DNA from 2 places in the Dasania marina DSM 21967 genome. Region 2 is predicted to be linked to the other one. Evidence: predicted binding sites of a transcription regulator. Region 2 holds the regulator's gene; the other holds the start of a gene.
The links. Region 2 encodes PhoB, which activates phosphate uptake and scavenging genes when phosphate is short. Its sites were predicted from a motif close to TGTCATAAANNTGTAACA; they were not measured.
Positions count from the first base shown of each region.

Region 1 (3,429 bases), on a different contig from region 2:
TGATCTTTATGGGTGTGGGCGCCATGACTGACTTCGGCCCTCTATTAGCTAACCCTAAAACCTTGTTTTTAGGAGCGGCGGCACAGTTTGGTATTTTTGCCACGGTGATAGGAGCGGTGGGTTTAACCAGCTTGGGCTGGATGGACTTCAGCATGAAGGACGCGGCCGCCATAGGTATTATCGGCGGTGCTGACGGGCCAACGGCTATCTATGTGGCTAGCTTGTTGGCGCCAGATTTGCTGGGTGCTATCGCGGTTGCTGCTTACTCGTATATGGCTTTGGTACCGTTAATTCAACCCCCTATTATGCGTGCCTTAACCACTGAGGCTGAGCGCAAGATAGTGATGGTGCAATTACGCCCGGTCTCGAAAGTAGAGAAGATCGTATTCCCCTTGGTGCTATTAATCTTGGTGGCACTATGCCTGCCTAGTGCGGCACCGTTATTGGGTATGTTCTGCTTTGGTAATTTGATGAGAGAGTGTGGTGTAGTTGATCGCTTAAGCGATACCGCACAAAATGCGCTTATCAATATTGTTACCATATTCCTAGGTTTGTCGGTGGGCTCTAAACTCAGTGCCGATAAGTTTTTGGACTTGAGTACGCTGGGTATTCTAGCGCTAGGTATTGTGGCCTTTGGTATAGGTACCGCCTGCGGTGTAATAATGGCGAAGGTTATGAACAAGTTCTCTAGCACGCCTATTAACCCACTGATAGGCTCGGCAGGTGTGTCGGCAGTGCCTATGGCAGCCAGGGTGTCGAATAAGCTAGGCTTAGAATACAACCCACAAAACTTCTTGCTAATGCATGCTATGGGCCCCAATGTAGCGGGCGTTATAGGCTCTGCGGTAGCGGCAGGGGTAATGATTAGTCTGGTAGGTTAAGCGTAGATCTTATTAAAAAGCCCGCTTGCGGGCTTTTTTTATGCCTGTAACTATTCGATGGCTTATCGCTCAGTAGGTGATCAGTGGGCGAGCTTGCTGCTGCTTAATTGCCTAAGGGCGATGCTGGCATGAAAGTCTTCTACTAGGGTGCGGGCGCTGTCTCTGCGGTCGTCGCTTTTACGGCGGCGCTTATGGCTGAGGTCTAGCCTAGGGGCTTTGCGTCTATCGTTGCCTAGTCTGCGATCACTGATGGCTCTGCGGTTAATGAGTATTGTCATAATTTTGTTATATTGTTGTCGTTTAATAATAGGGTTGAAAGCTGTTTGTCACAGTACTGTCGCAGTCCGTTATAGTTGATGTGCTGTGCAATGGTAGTGGCTAATGTCATGGGGATAGCTAAGCCAGATACTATAAAGTAGCTCAATGTAGATGTCCTGCCAGCTTTTGCCTTCAAAATGTGAATAAGTCACAGAAATGATTTCCCTGCGAGGTAAGGAAAGGATGAATCCTAATCTTTGGACGCCTATAATGTGTGGCTTGATACTCTTGATAATAAAAAGTCGAAATTGGGGTGTGTGTTGTCCAAGTTAGCCATGACATCAGTGGTGCCAGAGCGTTTGCTCGTTATTTTACAGGCCGTACAAAGTCTACCGGTACTGGTGTGGTACCGAGGCCTATGTTTTGGCTTGTCCGTATTATTACTCTATACCTTGAGCCAGTGGCTGTGGCTGTTACTGCCTGAAGCTGAACCCAGTGTTATGCCTGTAGTGGCTAGCAGCCAAGGGCTGGGGGCACAGCCTGGCCAGCAGGTCGATATTACGCAGCTGCAATCTTATAATTTATTTGGTGCTATGCAGGGTGGTACGGTGCAGGCCGAGGCTGCGGTGGTGCAGCCTAAGCAAACCGTCGAGGCTGAGCCCACACGTTTAAGCCTACAATTAAACGGGGTTGTGCTGACCAGCAACTCTGACGATGCCTTGGCGATGATCGTCTATCAGGGCAAAGAAGAGCAATACAGTATAGGCGACAGCTTGCCTGTAGGGCGGGTGCTGTTATCGCAAATTTACCGCGATCATGTGATTATAGAAAACGCGGGGCGTTATGAGTCGCTATGGCTGTTTGAGGGTGACGCAGATGGTGATAGCCAAGTCAGCGAGCCTAGCCCGGCTCAGCAACAAGTGAGGCAGCAGGATAAGCGCGAGAATGGTCAGGTCAGCAGCATGGCCAGAGAGTATCGACAGCGTCTTTATAAAAACCCCAGCTCCTTGGCGGATGCCCTGCGTATTAGTCCGTACCAAGTGGACGGGGTAATGTATGGTTACCGCATAAATCCAGGCCGGGATAAGCAGCAATTTGAGCAGTTGGGGCTAAAATCCAATGATGTGGTTACCAGTATTAACGGCATTACCCTCAATGACCCGGCCAAGGCTGTGGAGCTGTATAAAATTATGCGTTCGGCGAAACAGGCCACCTTTATTATTGAGCGTGATGGTCAATCTATACAAATGCTTATTTCGCTGGATAGCGAGTAAACCCCCATATTAATAACTAAATAATTAGGTAATCGTGTGAGTTTTATTGTGACCCGTAGTCGTCAAATTAAACCGTGGTTGTGGTTGCTAGTTAGCGCGGCTTTAGCTATGCCCGCTGTGGCACTAGAAAAAACCTGGACTTTGAACTCCAAGGAAATGGATATACAGCAGCTGATTATCAGCGTGGCCAAGGCTACCGATAAAACCATCATCATAGATCCCAAGGTGAAGGGCAAGGTGCAAGTGATTTCATCCAAGCCCTTAAACCGCGAGCAGTACTACAACTTATTTTTAACCATCTTGGATATCCATGGCTTTGCCGCTATAGAAAATACCGGTGTGGTACGGGTAGTGCCCACCAAAGATGCGCGCAGTTCGCCGGTGCCGGTAGAGCTGGATTCTGGCCCAGAAACCAGTGAGGTGATCACTCAAGTTATTCAGCTAGAGAATATTTCGGCAGCCAAACTGATTCCCGTGTTGCGGCCCTTAGCGCCACAGCAATCCCATATGGCCGCCTATGCGCCTAGCAACGCCATTATTATTTCCGACACGCGCGCCAATATTTTACGCATACAAAAAATCATTCAACAGATCGATAGATCGGCCCAGGAAAAAACTGAAATTGTTAGCCTAGAGCATGCCGCCGCTGAAGAAGTGGTAAAAATGTTAGAGAAGCTACAAAAGCGTGAGCAAACTAAGGGCCAGCCTGAATCGGCATCCACTTTATTGGTTGCCGATAAGCGTACCAATAGCATATTAATCAACGGCGATGAGTTAGAGCGCCAGCGCATTAAAATTTTGGTTAAGCATTTGGATACACCGCTAACCCAAAGCGGCAACGTGAAAGTGGTTTACTTGGAGTATGCCGAAGCCGAAGAGCTGTCAAAAATGCTCAGTAAAGTCATACAAAACATTGATGGTATGTCACAGAATGATGGTGTTAAGTCAGCGAAAAAATCTGTGGCTACGGTTGAGGCAGATGCCGGCACCAATGCCTTAATTATCACCGCCGATGC
Region 1 is NZ_KB891589.1:138,114-141,542, forward strand. Features, by position in the region: gene B067_RS0117485 (sodium ion-translocating decarboxylase subunit beta) at 1-881, shown strand, start outside; gene B067_RS0117490 (hypothetical protein) at 962-1,159, opposite strand; gene gspC (type II secretion system protein GspC) at 1,475-2,413, shown strand; gene gspD (type II secretion system secretin GspD) at 2,450-3,429, shown strand, end outside.
Region 1: a site for PhoB is predicted at 1,206-1,223, ahead of gspC (type II secretion system protein GspC). Genes of this name have one in related genera too.

Region 2 (3,429 bases):
ATTTAAGACTATGCGCTTGAGGTAAGCACTGAAGGCAGCCTAAAGGCTTAGGTCGATGAGATCTGGCACTGACTCAGGGGAAAGCTGCAGGCAAAAGTACTACCCTCATCCAAGCTACTAGTAATTTGCAGCTCGCCGTGATGACGCAATAATACATGCTTAACAATCGCTAAGCCCAAACCTGTGCCGCCAGTTTGGGTAGAGCGGCTTTTATCCACGCGATAAAAACGTTCGGTTAAACGGGGAATATGGTGAGCCTCTATGCCCAAGCCATTGTCCTCTACCTGTAAGCGGGCCTGCTCACCATCGCGAAACCAGCGCACCTGTATTTTGCCCTGTTCGCCGGTATATTTAGCGGCATTCATTATCAGATTGGTAAAGGCGCTGCGCAGTGCCTCACCTTCACCGCGCAAGCCTAGGCTGGCATCACAGTCCAACACTATTTCACGCTGTTGATTAAACACCGCCAACACTTCTTCGCGTATTTGCCGTAATAAGGGGCACACCGCAACCACACTGTGCTCGCCTTCGTCGGGTACGGTTTCTAGGCGGGTTAATACGATTAAGTCTTTAATCAGGCTTTCCATACGCCGCACCTGTTCCAACATTTGCTGAAAGGCACGCTTATAACGGGGTTGCTCAGCTAACTCACTATCGACAAACGTTTCCAGATAACCATTTACCACGGTCAGCGGGGTACGCAACTCATGGGATACATTAGCCACAAAGTCTTTGCGCATTTCTTGCAGCCTATAGGTATGGGTAATATCTCTGGCAAATAATAAGCGGCTGCCTTGGCCAAAAAAGGTGAGCTGAAACTGCAATTGTTTTTCGGGCTGATGGGGTGACGCGCAATCTAAGGGGGTTTGGTAGCTATTGGCTTCGTAGTAATGGATAAACTCAGGGCTGCGTATCAAATTAACCAACTGCTGGCCTACATCTTCGGGATAGCGCAGGCCTAGTAAGCGGCGGGCAGCAAGATTACACCACTCGATATCACCGCTTTGATCGATCATCACCGCAGCATCGGATAGCGCCGCCAAAGAATCCCGCAAATAATCCACCGCGCCCTGTAAGCGCTGCCGCTCTTCCCGGTTTTGCCTTTGCAGACGGTAAATACCGTCTAGCATATCGCCCCACAGCCCTGAGGACTCAGGCGCGTCGCTGCCATCTTCAGCCACCAGCCAGCGCTGCACCCGCAGTAATTGCCTAAACGTACTGGCTATATACAGCAGCGCCGCCAACAACAGCACCAGCAATAGATGGCCCGTTAACCAACCCAAGACTAAGGCTACAGTAAACAACTGGGCCAACTGCTTGAGCTCTACCATCCAATTGATACGCTGCATTAATAATTAACTCGCGGTAGAAAAACGATAACCGGTACCGCGCACGGTTTGCACCATATTGGCGTAGTTTTCGCAATCCAGGCTTAGGGCTTTGCGCAGGCGGCGTATATGCACATCCACGGTACGCTCCTCCACATAGACATTGCCGCCCCAAACATGGTCCAGTAACTGGCCGCGGCTATAGGCGCGCTCTTGGTGGGTTAAAAAGAATTTTAATAGCCGAAACTCAGTAGGCCCCATATCCACCGGTTTTTTATCGATAAACACGCGGTGGCTGGCGGGGTCTAGCTGCAGGCCATCCACCGCTATGGTAGGTTCGGTTTCGCCGGCACCGGTACGACGCAATACCGCTTTAATCCGTGAGATTAACTCTCTAGGGGCAAAGGGCTTGCTGATGTAATCATCTGCTCCCACATCCAGGCCTTGGATTTTGTTGTCTTCCTCAACCTTGGCGGTCACCATAATCACCGGCAGGCTGGCGGTAAGCTCATCGCGGCGCAAGCGCCGTAACAGCTCTATGCCACTGCCACCGGGTAGCATCCAGTCTAACAAGATCAGGTCAGGCTTTTTATCGATCACTAGACTGTGGGCATCTTGAATATTACCCGCCTCTAAGCAGTTGAAGCCGGCCATTTCTAAGGACATGACTATCATTTCGCGTATGGCCATTTCATCGTCGACCACTAAAATGGTTTTCTCATTCATGTAACTATAAACCTTACGATTATTTTGCGTACATCAATTAAAACCAATAAACATGACATTTTTGTTACAGGCCGTTGTTTGTTCAGCCTCTGTTTGTTCCAGCGGCCAAAGAGTGGCGGCGATTATAACCACATCGCTCTCTGAATCCCAACACCGGCAAAGACCAAGTATTTATCTCAAGTTAATGTATAATGCTCGCTCATTTGTCTACTGTTATCACACCATGTCTAAACAAGCCCTCGCCAAGGCGATTAATAGCCAATCCCAAGCCGCCACCCCACTGTTCTCCTATCGCCAGTATTGGGCGGAGTGCTTTGGCGTAGCCCCCTTTCTACCTATGTCTAGAGCCGAAATGGATGTGCTGGGCTGGGATAGCTGTGACATTATCATTGTCACCGGCGACGCCTATGTCGATCACCCCAGCTTTGGCATGGCGGTAATAGGCCGCACGCTAGAGGCACAGGGCTTTAGAGTAGGCATTATTGCCCAGCCTGACTGGCGCTCGAAAGAGGCCTTTATGGAGTTGGGTAAACCCAATTTATTTTATGGCGTGGCCTCCGGCAACATGGACTCCATGATTAACCGCTACACCGCCGACCGTAAATTACGCCACGACGACGCCTATTCCCCCAATGATGAAGGTGGCTTGCGCCCCGACCGCGCCGTTAATGTGTACAGCCAGCGCTGTAAAGAAGCCTATAAAGGCGTGCCCGTAGTCATAGGTTCTATAGAAGCCAGCCTGCGCCGCATCGCCCATTACGACTACTGGAGCGACAAAGTACGCCGCTCAGTATTACTCGATTCCAAGGCCGATATACTGGTGTACGGCAATGCCGAACGCGCCATCGTCGATATCGCCCACCGCCTATCTCAGGGTGAAGCCATTAATGAGATACAGGATTTACGCGGCACCGCCTTTATGCGCACTAGCATACCCGGCGGCTGGACGGTTATAGATTCCAGCGAAGTCGATCAAATCGGCACCGTAGACGCCAAAATCAATCCCTACCAAGTCACCGAAGAAGGTGGCAACGAGGGCTGTGAAAAATCCACTCTCGCCGAAAAAAGGGCAGCGGAAGAAGCACTCAACGTTGACGTGCAAACCGTACGCATCATAGACCCGCTCACCGCCCGTAAAGAAAAAATCGGCCGCGAGCGCAGCGTGATACGCCTGCCCGCCTACGAAAAAGTTAAAAACGAACCCATGTATTACGCCCACGCCTCACGGGTATTACACTTGGAAACCAACCCCGGCAACGCCCGCGCCCTAGTGCAAGCCCACGGTAATAGAGAAGTGTGGCTAAACCCACCCCCTATTCCGCTGGAAACCGACGAGATGGACGCGGTGTTTGGCCTGCCTTACCAACGCGTGCCA
Region 2 is NZ_KB891576.1:412,490-415,918, forward strand. Features, by position in the region: gene phoR (phosphate regulon sensor histidine kinase PhoR) at 48-1,349, opposite strand; gene phoB (phosphate regulon transcriptional regulator PhoB) at 1,356-2,054, opposite strand; gene B067_RS0106465 (YgiQ family radical SAM protein) at 2,278-3,429, shown strand, end outside.